DNA from 2 places in the Peribacillus sp. V2I11 genome. Region 1 is predicted to be linked to the other one. Evidence: a T-box and tRNA genes for the amino acid it is inferred to sense, from the RefSeq annotation. Region 1 holds a T-box; the other holds one or more tRNA genes.

Region 1 (5,707 bases):
AGCGGCTGATCCTCCGGAACAGCCGCCTTTTTCTCGTGAGTTTGCGCTGTTCACTCGTGAGTTTGCTCCGTTTACTCTTGAGTTTACGCGGTTCACTCGTGAGTTTGCTCCGTTCACTCTTGAGTTTGCGCGGTTTACTCATGAGTTTACACCGTTCACTCGTGAGTTTGCGCTGTTCACTCGTGAGTTTGCGCTGTTTACTCGTGAGTTTACACCGTTCACTCGTGAGTTTGCGCTGTTTACTCGTGAGTTTACGCTGTTTACTCGTGAGTTTGCTCCGTTTACTCGTGAGTTTACGCTGTTTACTCGTGAGTTTACGCCGTTTACTCGTGAGTTCGTGCGGTTTACTCGTGAGTTTGCTCCATTTACTCGTGAGTTCGTGCGGCTTACTCGTAAATTCCAAAAAGACAGCTCCCCATGATTCAGGGAGCTGTCTTTTGGGTTTATCCTCTTAGCTCTGCGCCAGCTTTTTCTTTAACGGCTTCAAGAACTTTATCATGTGCTTTTGTAATGTCCTCGTCCGTTAGAGTACGTTCCGGATCGAAGTATTTCAGTGAGTAGGCAATGGATTTCTTGCCTTCCTCCATTCTTTCACCTTCGTATAAGTCGAAGATGCTTACTTCTTTCAGCAGTTTGCCACCGGCTTCTTCAATAATATCCTGAATGTCCCCGGCTTTCGTAGCTTTATCCAGCACGAGCGCGATATCGCGTGTTGTTGATGGATAGCGCGGAATGGTTTGGTACGCAATCGGCGCGACTTCGGCTTCGGCCAATGCTTTTAAGGAAAGTTCGAAAATGTATGTTTCTTTAATATCCAAGTCTTTTTGGACAGTTGGGTGCACTTGGCCGATAAAGCCAATTACTTCACCATTCAATAGTACTTCCGCTGTCCGTCCTGGATGCATGTCGTTTATTTCCGCTTGGCGATAACTGATTTGATCAGCTAATCCAAGTGTGTCGAATAATGCTTCGATCACGCCTTTGGCTACAAAGAAATCCACTTGTTTCTTTTCACCTTGCCATAGATGTGACTCCCATAGGCCGGTTATTGCTCCAGCAATATGTTCTTTTTCTTCAGGCAGTTCTTGTTCGTCACGCTTAAAGAATACCGAACCGATTTCATACAGTGCCAATGAATCAATTTGGCGGGCATTGTTATATTTCACGACTTCCAGCAATTGAGGCACGATGCTTAAACGCAGCTGGCTTCTTTCTTCACTCATTGGCATTGCCAATCGTATGGATTCTCTTGCTTCCAATGCGAATTGGGACGCTTTTTCCTGGCTTGTCAGGGAATAGGTCACCGCTTGATAAAGGCCTGCGCCTTCAAGTGTACGGCGTGCCTTCCGCCGTTTAATTTGATAGTCAGTCAATTGGCCTGGGGTAGCGGAACCGATCGGCAGTGTGGCGGGAATGTTATCATATCCAAATAAACGTGCAGCCTCTTCGACTAAATCAGCCTCAATCGTAATATCACCACGGCGCGTCGGGACTGTGATTGTGAACGTTTCATTGTCAAGTTCCACGCCGAATTGCAGACGTTTGAAGATCGATTCCACAACTGATACGGTCATGCTTGTTCCAAGAAGTGTGTTGATTTTTTCAAGAGTGATGCTAATGACCGCAGGTTCCATTGTCAATTCGTCAACTTCTGCTGCTCCTTGTAAGACTGTTCCGCCTGCATATTGTGCAATCAATTGTGCAGCACGTTCTCCAGCTTCACGAACACGGGCCGGGTCGACGCCTTTTTCAAAACGGGCACTAGCTTCACTGCGTAATCCATGGTCCTTTGAAGCTTTACGAACTACTGCACCTGCAAAATATGCACTTTCAATAATGATGTTCGTCGTATCATTTTTCACTTCTGAATCCGCTCCGCCCATCACACCAGCTATCGCAACAGGCTCGCAGCCATTTGTGATCACTAAATGGTCAGTTGTCAAAGAGCGTTCCGTTTCATCCAAAGTTACGATTTTTTCAGCATCCTTCGCTCTGCGGATGACGATTTCCTTTGAACCAAAGCGGTCATAATCAAAGGCATGAAGCGGTTGACCGTATTCAAGTAAAATGTAGTTCGTGATATCCACCACATTATTATGAGGACGGATACCTGCAGACATCAACCGAGTCTGCATCCAAAGCGGTGAGGGTCCTACCTTAACATCCTTGATGATTTTAGCAATGTATATCGGGTTATCTTCTTTCGCTTCCACTTTGACACTGATATAATCTGATGCTTTTTCAGCTGCCTCTACTTTCTCGACAACCGGCCATTTCACTTCCCGGCCTAGAATGGCTCCCACTTCATATGCAACACCAAGCATGCTCAATGCGTCGGAACGGTTTGGAGTCAGCCCAAGTTCCAGCACTTCATCACTTAAACCAAGTTCCTCCAAAGCATCTTTCCCCACTTCCACATCATTTGGGAAGACGAAGATACCTGTAGCATAATCCTTGGAAACGAGCTTGGATTCGAAGCCCAATTCTTGAAGCGAGCAAATCATCCCGTGCGATTCCTCTCCGCGAAGTTTCGCTTTCTTGATTTTGAAATTACCTGGAAGGACTGCGCCAACAGTAGCGACTGCGACTTTTTGGCCTTTATCGACATTCGGTGCTCCACAGATGATCTGAACGGGATTTTCGGCCCCGATATCAACTTGGCATTTATTTAATTTATCCGCATTTGGATGCTGTTCACGTTCAATGACATGCCCGATGACGACTCCTTTTAGCCCTTCACTTTTCTTTTCTACCCCTTCAACCTCAATGCCGCTTTTCGTGATTTTGTCAGCTAACTCCGTCGCATTGATGCCTGAAAGGTCAACATAATCTTGTAACCATTTATATGACACAAACATGGTAGGTCCTCCTTTTTAAAATAAAAATTTATGCTTCGTGATGGTTGAATTGTTTTAAGAATCGAACATCATTCGTATAGAAATGACGGATATCGTCCACACCGTATTTCAACATGGCAATCCGTTCCACGCCGATTCCAAATGCGAATCCAGAGTATTTCTTGGAATCGAAGCCAGCCATTTCAAGGACGTTCGGATGAACGATCCCGCCGCCAAGCACTTCAATCCAACCTGTTTGTTTACATACGCTGCAGCCTTTACCACCGCAGATTTTACAAGAAATATCCACTTCGACGGAAGGCTCCGTAAATGGGAAGAAACTTGGACGAAGTCGGATTTCACGGTCTTGCCCGAATACTTTTTTCGCAAATACGTCAAGCGTTCCTTTCAGGTCGCTCATGCTGATGTTCTCATCGATGACCAAGCCCTCAATTTGCTGGAATTGATGGGAGTGTGTTGCATCATCGTTATCACGGCGATATACTTTCCCTGGGCAAATGATTTTAACAGGACCTTGACCTTTATGTTTTTCCATCGTTCTGGCTTGAACAGGTGAAGTGTGCGTACGCATCAGGATTTCATCCGTGATGTAGAAGGAATCCTGCATATCACGTGCCGGATGGCTTTTTGGCAAGTTAAGTGCCTCGAAGTTGTAGTAGTCACTTTCGACTTCAGGACCTTCCGCAACGGTATAACCCATACCGATGAATAAGTCTTCGATTTCTTCCACGACACGTGTTAATGGGTGAAGGTTCCCCTTGTTAACCGGACGTCCTGGAAGTGTGACGTCAATCGTTTCAGTTGCTAGCTTTGCATTGACTGCCGCAGTTTCAAGTGCTTTTTGTTTCTCCTCGATCTTTGTTGCAATCGCTTCCCGTACATCATTGGCTAGTGCCCCGATTTTTGGGCGTTCTTCGGCAGATAATTTACCCATGCCGCGCAATACCTCAGTGATTGGCCCTTTTTTCCCTAAATAAGCAACACGGACTTCATTCAGTTCTTTTAATTCGGAAGCGGCGGCAACTTTTTGCAACGCTTCTTCCTGCAGTTCTAGTAATCGTTCCTGCATCATGTCTTCCTCCTTTATTTTCCTTTTGTAAAAATGAACACAAAAAAACCCCGATCCCTAAAGGGACGAGGTTTATGTATCGCGGTACCACCCTTATTAGTGCACAAACAAAAAAACTCATGCACTCACTTCATTAAAAATAACGGCTCTTCACCGGAACATTTTTCGGACATCCTGTCTTCCCAATGCCAACTCGAAAGGTGAATTCCCTTAAGCAGTGCCATAAAAATGCTTTCAGTCAAGGCATTTTTTCCCTGGATATGGTTAACTTAAGCTACTACTCTTTGTCATCGTTGTTTTCATTATAAAATTCTGTTTTATTATATTATAATTCTTCTGCCGTTTCAAATCGATTTTCGTAAATGGTACATTAAAATCCCGGCAGCAATCCCCACATTCAATGATTCGCTTTTTCCGTAGATGGGAATATAAAGGTTTTTAGTCGTTTTCCCCAGTAATTCCTTCGATACTCCTTGGCCTTCATTACCGACCAGCAGGGCAAATCGGGAAGACTTTTCCACTTCTTCAAATGGCGATGCGCCTTCTAATGCCGTGCCATAAACCGGTGTGCCGCTTTGCTTCAGCTCATCGATGATTTCGGAAAGGTTCCCTTTAATGACAGGCATATGGAAGAGGCTTCCTTGCGTCGAACGGACCACTTTGGGATTATACAAGTCAGCACACCCTTCGCCAAGAATGACCGCATCGATTCCAGCTGCATCCGCTGTCCTGATCATCGTTCCAATATTCCCCGGATCTTGGACAGCATCGATCAACAATAGTTTATCCGGATTGATGGACGCCATGCTCGTTGATTTCTGTTCACAAACCGCGGCAATTCCCTGCGGGGCTTCGGTATCGCAAATCGCCTTCATAATATCATTTTTCACATAAATGAGTTCTGTGCCTTCCACCTTAAAATGGGCAGGCATTTCAGTTTCTTCATTGATGATCACTTCCAAGACGATTTCTTCTTTTAAGGCTTCTTCAACTAGGTGAAAACCCTCGACTAAATATTTACCTGTTTTATCTCGTTCTTTTTTCGTCAAAAGTTTTTTCCATTGCTTAACTTGAGGGTTTTTTACGGATTCGATATATTTCAAGGGTAAACGCTCCTTTAACTTCACACTGATTTTCCTATTATAACGCAATTCACATACATATTGCATGCGAGTTTGTGAAATGCTATTAATGTCAATCATTATGTGTTAGAGGAGGAATGATTATGAATTTGAACTTACGTAATGCGATCATCCAAAATGTATCTGGAAATTCGCAAGATCAGCTGGAAGACACGATTGTCGATGCCATACAAAATGGCGAGGAAAAAATGCTTCCTGGATTGGGAGTATTGTTCGAGGTCATCTGGCAAAATTCATCTGAGCAGGAAAAACAGGAAATGATCACTGCCCTCGAAGCAGGATTAAAAAAATAACAGCCTTCAAAGGCTGTTATTTTTTTAATTTCGCTACGCCAGCCTTCAGTTCTTCGATGGAGACTTCTTCATCGAGCAGCAGGATGAATTTTTTTGCGCTCACTTCTTGAAGCATCGCTTTTGTCTCAGCAAAAGAGTAGCCGTATTTCGTGAAAAAGCTGCGTAAATCTCCAGATCCTTCATCTGTGAAGTAGTGGAAGATTTTTAAAAAAAGAGTGTCCTCCTTATCCTGATTGGCGATGATCAGTATATCCGTATGTTCATATCCAAGCTGCACATCTTTTTTTATATCAGCTGCCACTGTCATTTGGGTGCCAGACACGCCTTTAGCTTTTAAGTCTTGAA
Region 2 (5,707 bases), 2.4 Mb from region 1:
TTTCTATTTACTCAATTTGAGTACAGACATACATTCTCTGGTGAAAAAAATGCTCAACAGATAAAGATTGACAACATTTATATGGTGACTCATACTTGTAGTAATTAAAATGACAGAAAATTAAGAATAGTGGAGGGGTAATTATGAATAAGATTTTCGTTCCTAACGCAATCGCCACTTTAACAAGACTTTTCTACAGTTCAACTACACTGAATGAGTATTTAGCGATGAGAACCGCTCAATTCTACATTGAAGACCTGAAGTTACTACAAGACGTGGAAGCTGTTGCCTTGGCAATTGAAGATCAAAATGCTTTCGCTTTAATGTCTAAATTTAAATTATTTGATTATAAGGCTGCTGAAGAAATTGAAATCGCACTATCCGCTGCTGGCTATACGGAAGCAGAACTAAATGCTATGAATATTGAAATCTGAAATGGGCAATCATTATTTTTGGAACGAATGGGAGAGTTAATGCTCTTTGACCCATTCGTTTTTCATTTCCACCGTAAGAACGAACGTTCTCTAAACTATTGCTTATTGTTTTAATGGAGAATATTTATTATGCCTCTCCCCAGAGGCCAATAACTTCATGTATCGTTTCGTATCTTCCATAGACGTATGTCATAGTGTAGATTGAAAGTGAAATGATATCCTAACACCTTTAATAATGTTTGATTCGGGATTGTATGCTCCTTGGTTTCAATTCTCCTTCATTCTTGAGTGATGAAAAATCATTGCACAATACCCCCGCACATTTTTTGTACATATTTTGTAATACGTCATAAACACAAAAAAGCTTCACACAATTAAGTGTGAAGCTTTTTGTAATAGCGATTCTTCGCTATTGATGATACCGGTGGCCGGGGTCGAACCGGCACTCCAGAGGAACACGATTTTGAGTCGTGCGCGTCTGCCAATTCCGCCACACCGGCATGTATGTTGGAGGCGGCAACCGGAATCGAACCGGTGGTAAAGGTTTTGCAGACCTCTGCCTTACCGCTTGGCTATGCCGCCAACGTTTTTGGAGCGAAAGACGGGATTCGAACCCGCGACCCCAACCTTGGCAAGGTTGTATTCTACCACTGAACTACTTTCGCATATGGCTGGGCTAGAAGGGATCGAACCTTCGCATGACGGAATCAAAATCCGTTGCCTTACCGCTTGGCTATAGCCCATTAACGTTGTATTCATTATACCATGTTTTATTAAATGGGGCGACTGATGGGAATCGAACCCACGAATGCCTGAACCACAATCAGGTGCGTTAACCACTTCGCCACAATCGCCATTATAGGATTGAAATTGGCAGGGGTAGTAGGACTCGAACCCACACTGGAGGTTTTGGAGACCTCTGTTCTACCTTTAAACTATACCCCTGTAAGAAATATGGTGGAGGGGGGCAGATTCGAACTGCCGAACCCGAAGGAGCGGATTTACAGTCCGCCGCGTTTAGCCACTTCGCTACCCCTCCGCATATGGATGAAACATGGTGCCGGCAAGAGGACTTGAACCCCCAACCTACTGATTACAAGTCAGTTGCTCTACCAGTTGAGCTACACCGGCACTACTATGGTGGCTCAGGACGGAATCGAACCGCCGACACAAGGATTTTCAGTCCTTTGCTCTACCGACTGAGCTACTGAGCCAAGCAATAAAAATGGCGGTCCCGACGGGAATCGAACCCGCGATCTCCTGCGTGACAGGCAGGCATGTTAACCGCTACACCACGGGACCATAGATTGCGGGGACAGGATTTGAACCTGCGACCTTCGGGTTATGAGCCCGACGAGCTACCGGACTGCTCCACCCCGCGACGGTAATAATGTTGCTATTATGCATCAAGTTTTCGTGTTGAGCGTTTCAGCAGAAACAACTTGATCTCGTTAAGAAATGGTGGAGGATGACGGGATCGAACCGCCGACCCTCTGCTTGTAAGGCAGATGCTCTCCCAGCTGAGCTAATCCTCCAATATGTTGACTAAATGGTGACCCGTACGGGATTCGAACCCGTGTTACCGCCGTGAAAGGGCGGTGTCTTAACCGCTTGACCAACGGGCCAGGTATAAATGGCGGAGAGCAAGGGATTTGAACCCTTGAGACAGGGTTACCCGTCTACACGATTTCCAATCGTGCTCCTTCGGCCACTCGGACAGCTCTCCAATAATGGCTCCGCAGGTAGGACTCGAACCTACGACCGTTCGGTTAACAGCCGAATGCTCTACCACTGAGCTACTGCGGAACAATATAAGCTTGGCGACGTCCTACTCTCACAGGGGGAAACCCCCAACTACCATCGGCGCTGAAGAGCTTAACTGCCGTGTTCGGAATGGGAACGGGTGTGACCTCTTCGCTATCGTCACCAAACATTGTTAACATTTTTTCAAGACATATATTATTGTAACATCTTTTCGAAAAAATGCAAGAAGAAATTTTCATTCCTTCAAAACTAGATAATAAGAAGAAGGTATTTCATTTTTTAAAAAGCGTTGGTTAAGTCCTCGATCTATTAGTATCAGTCAGCTCCACATGTCGCCACGCTTCCACCTCTGACCTATCAACCTGATCATCTTTCAGGGATCTTACTAGCTTGCGCCATGGGAAATCTCATCTTGAGGGGGGCTTCATGCTTAGATGCTTTCAGCACTTATCCCGTCCGCACGTAGCTACCCAGCTATGCCTTTGGCAAGACAACTGGTACACCAGCGGTGCGTCCATCCCGGTCCTCTCGTACTAAGGACAGCTCCTCTCAAATTTCCTGCGCCCGCGACGGATAGGGACCGAACTGTCTCACGACGTTCTGAACCCAGCTCGCGTACCGCTTTAATGGGCGAACAGCCCAACCCTTGGGACCGACTACAGCCCCAGGATGCGATGAGCCGACATCGAGGTGCCAAACCTCCCCGTCGATGTGGACTCTTGGGGGAGATAAGCCTGTTATCCCCGGGGTAGCTTTTATCCGTTGAGCGATGGCCCTTCCATGCGGAACCACCGGATCACTAAGCCCGACTTTCGTCCCTGCTCGACTTGTAGGTCTCGCAGTCAAGCTCCCTTGTGCCTTTACACTCTACGAATGATTTCCAACCATTCTGAGGGAACCTTTGGGCGCCTCCGTTACTCTTTAGGAGGCGACCGCCCCAGTCAAACTGCCCACCTGACACTGTCTCCCACCCCGATGAGGGGCGCGGGTTAGAATTTCAATACAGCCAGGGTAGTATCCCACCAACGCCTCCACCGAAGCTAGCGCTCCGGCTTCTCAGGCTCCTACCTATCCTGTACAAGCTGTACCAAAATTCAATATCAGGCTGCAGTAAAGCTCCACGGGGTCTTTCCGTCCTGTCGCGGGTAACCTGCATCTTCACAGGTACTATAATTTCACCGAGTCTCTCGTTGAGACAGTGCCCAGATCGTTACACCTTTCGTGCGGGTCGGAACTTACCCGACAAGGAATTTCGCTACCTTAGGACCGTTATAGTTACGGCCGCCGTTTACTGGGGCTTCGGTTCAAAGCTTCGCTTGCGCTAACCTCTCCCCTTAACCTTCCAGCACCGGGCAGGTGTCAGCCCCTATACTTCGCCTTGCGGCTTCGCAGAGACCTGTGTTTTTGCTAAACAGTCGCCTGGGCCTATTCACTGCGGCTTTTCTGGGCTATTCACCCTAAAAAGCACCCCTTCTCCCGAAGTTACGGGGTCATTTTGCCGAGTTCCTTAACGAGAGTTCTCTCGCACACCTTAGGATTCTCTCCTCGCCTACCTGTGTCGGTTTGCGGTACGGGCACCTTACATCTCACTAGAGGCTTTTCTTGGCAGCGTGGAATCAGGAACTTCGGTACTATATTTCCCTCGCCATCACAGCTCCGCCTTAATGGAAACGGGATTTGCCTCGTTTCCGGCCTAACTGCTTGGACGCGCATATCCAACAGCGCGCTTACCCTATCCTTCTGCGTCCCCCCATCGTTCAAACGATGTATAGGTGGTACAGGAATATCAACCTGTTGTCCATCGCCTACGCCTTTCGGCCTCGGCTTAGGTCCCGACTAACCCTGAGCGGACGAGCCTTCCTCAGGAAACCTTAGGCATTCGGTGGAAGGGATTCTCACCCTTCTTTCGCTACTCATACCGGCATTCTCACTTCTAAGCGCTCCACCAGTCCTTCCGGTCTGACTTCAACGCCCTTAGAACGCTCTCCTACCATCGACACCTAATGGTGTCAATCCACAGCTTCGGTGATACGTTTAGCCCCGGTACATTTTCGGCGCGGAGTCACTCGACCAGTGAGCTATTACGCACTCTTTAAATGGTGGCTGCTTCTAAGCCAACATCCTGGTTGTCTAAGCAACTCCACATCCTTTTCCACTTAACGTATACTTTGGGACCTTAGCTGGTGGTCTGGGCTGTTTCCCTTTCGACTACGGATCTTATCACTCGCAGTCTGACTCCCAAGAATAAGTATTTGGCATTCGGAGTTTGACTGAATTCGGTAACCCGTTGGGGGCCCCTAGTCCAATCAGTGCTCTACCTCCAATACTCTCATCTTGAGGCTAGCCCTAAAGCTATTTCGGAGAGAACCAGCTATCTCCAGGTTCGATTGGAATTTCTCCGCTACCCACACCTCATCCCCGCACTTTTCAACGTGCGTGGGTTCGGGCCTCCATTCAGTGTTACCTGAACTTCACCCTGGACATGGGTAGATCACCTGGTTTCGGGTCTACGACCTCATACTCATTCGCCCTATTCAGACTCGCTTTCGCTGCGGCTCCGTCTCATCAACTTAACCTTGCATGAAATCGTAACTCGCCGGTTCATTCTACAAAAGGCACGCCATTACCCATTAACGGGCTTTGACTACTTGTAGGCACACGGTTTCAGGATCTATTTCACTCCCCTTCCGGGGTGCTTTTCACCTTTCCCTCACGGTACTGGTTCACTATCGGTCACTAGGGAGTATTTAGCCTTGGGAGATGGTCCTCCCTGCTTCCGACGGGATTTCTCGTGTCCCGCCGTACTCAGGATCCACTCAGGAGGGAACGAAGTTTCAACTACAGGGTTTTTACCTTCTTCGACGGATCTTTCCAGATCGCTTCATTTACCCCGTTCCTTTGTAACTCCATGTTGAGTGTCCTACAACCCCAAGAGGCAAGCCTCTTGGTTTGGGCTAATTCCGTTTCGCTCGCCGCTACTCAGGAAATCGCATTTGCTTTCTCTTCCTCCGGGTACTTAGATGTTTCAGTTCCCCGGGTCTGCCTTCAGTACCCTATGTATTCAGGTAAAGATACTGTTCCATTACGAACAGTGGGTTTCCCCATTCGGAAATCTCCGGATCAAAGCTTACTTACAGCTCCCCGAAGCATATCGGTGTTAGTCCCGTCCTTCATCGGCTCCTAGTGCCAAGGCATCCACCGTGCGCCCTTTCTAACTTAACCGTTAAAAAAGATCTTACAGATGCTTTGAAAAAAATTAATTGCCTTCTATCTATTATCTAGTTTTCAAGGAACAAAGCAGAAAGAATCCATCACATCGTAATGATTGTCTTTCCTATTGAATGAATCACTCATTCAAAACTGAACAAAACAAAAGCGCTCTCGTAATTATCCTTAGAAAGGAGGTGATCCAGCCGCACCTTCCGATACGGCTACCTTGTTACGACTTCACCCCAATCATCTGTCCCACCTTAGGCGGCTGGCTCCATGAAGGTTACCTCACCGACTTC

Evidence for each region. A T-box is a leader RNA that pairs with one kind of tRNA and senses whether it is charged. The one in region 1 lies ahead of pheS (phenylalanine--tRNA ligase subunit alpha), so its partner is inferred to be a tRNA-Phe.
Region 2: it has a tRNA-Phe gene. The T-box ahead of pheS (phenylalanine--tRNA ligase subunit alpha) is inferred to sense a tRNA for this amino acid. The anticodon was not compared.

The regions. Positions count from the first base shown of each region.
Region 1 covers NZ_JAUSYW010000001.1:3,870,643-3,876,349, reverse strand. The annotation lists gene QFZ73_RS28975 (alanine-zipper protein) at 139-411, opposite strand; gene pheT (phenylalanine--tRNA ligase subunit beta) at 444-2,858, opposite strand; gene pheS (phenylalanine--tRNA ligase subunit alpha) at 2,887-3,927, opposite strand; T-box leader at 3,986-4,227, opposite strand; gene QFZ73_RS18940 (TrmH family RNA methyltransferase) at 4,272-5,030, opposite strand; gene sspI (small acid-soluble spore protein SspI) at 5,153-5,362, shown strand; gene QFZ73_RS18930 (general stress protein) at 5,379-5,707, opposite strand, start outside.
Region 2 covers NZ_JAUSYW010000001.1:1,480,535-1,486,241, forward strand. The annotation lists gene QFZ73_RS07140 (hypothetical protein) at 144-434, shown strand; tRNA gene QFZ73_RS07145 (tRNA-Leu) at 854-934, opposite strand; tRNA gene QFZ73_RS07150 (tRNA-Cys) at 943-1,016, opposite strand; tRNA gene QFZ73_RS07155 (tRNA-Gly) at 1,025-1,099, opposite strand; tRNA gene QFZ73_RS07160 (tRNA-Gln) at 1,103-1,177, opposite strand; tRNA gene QFZ73_RS07165 (tRNA-His) at 1,213-1,288, opposite strand; tRNA gene QFZ73_RS07170 (tRNA-Trp) at 1,306-1,379, opposite strand; tRNA gene QFZ73_RS07175 (tRNA-Tyr) at 1,390-1,473, opposite strand; tRNA gene QFZ73_RS07180 (tRNA-Thr) at 1,490-1,565, opposite strand; tRNA gene QFZ73_RS07185 (tRNA-Phe) at 1,573-1,648, opposite strand; tRNA gene QFZ73_RS07190 (tRNA-Asp) at 1,661-1,736, opposite strand; tRNA gene QFZ73_RS07195 (tRNA-Met) at 1,742-1,815, opposite strand; tRNA gene QFZ73_RS07200 (tRNA-Val) at 1,894-1,969, opposite strand; tRNA gene QFZ73_RS07205 (tRNA-Glu) at 1,985-2,059, opposite strand; tRNA gene QFZ73_RS07210 (tRNA-Ser) at 2,069-2,160, opposite strand; tRNA gene QFZ73_RS07215 (tRNA-Asn) at 2,166-2,240, opposite strand; rRNA gene rrf (5S ribosomal RNA) at 2,250-2,365, opposite strand; rRNA gene QFZ73_RS07225 (23S ribosomal RNA) at 2,488-5,420, opposite strand; rRNA gene QFZ73_RS07230 (16S ribosomal RNA) at 5,596-5,707, opposite strand, start outside.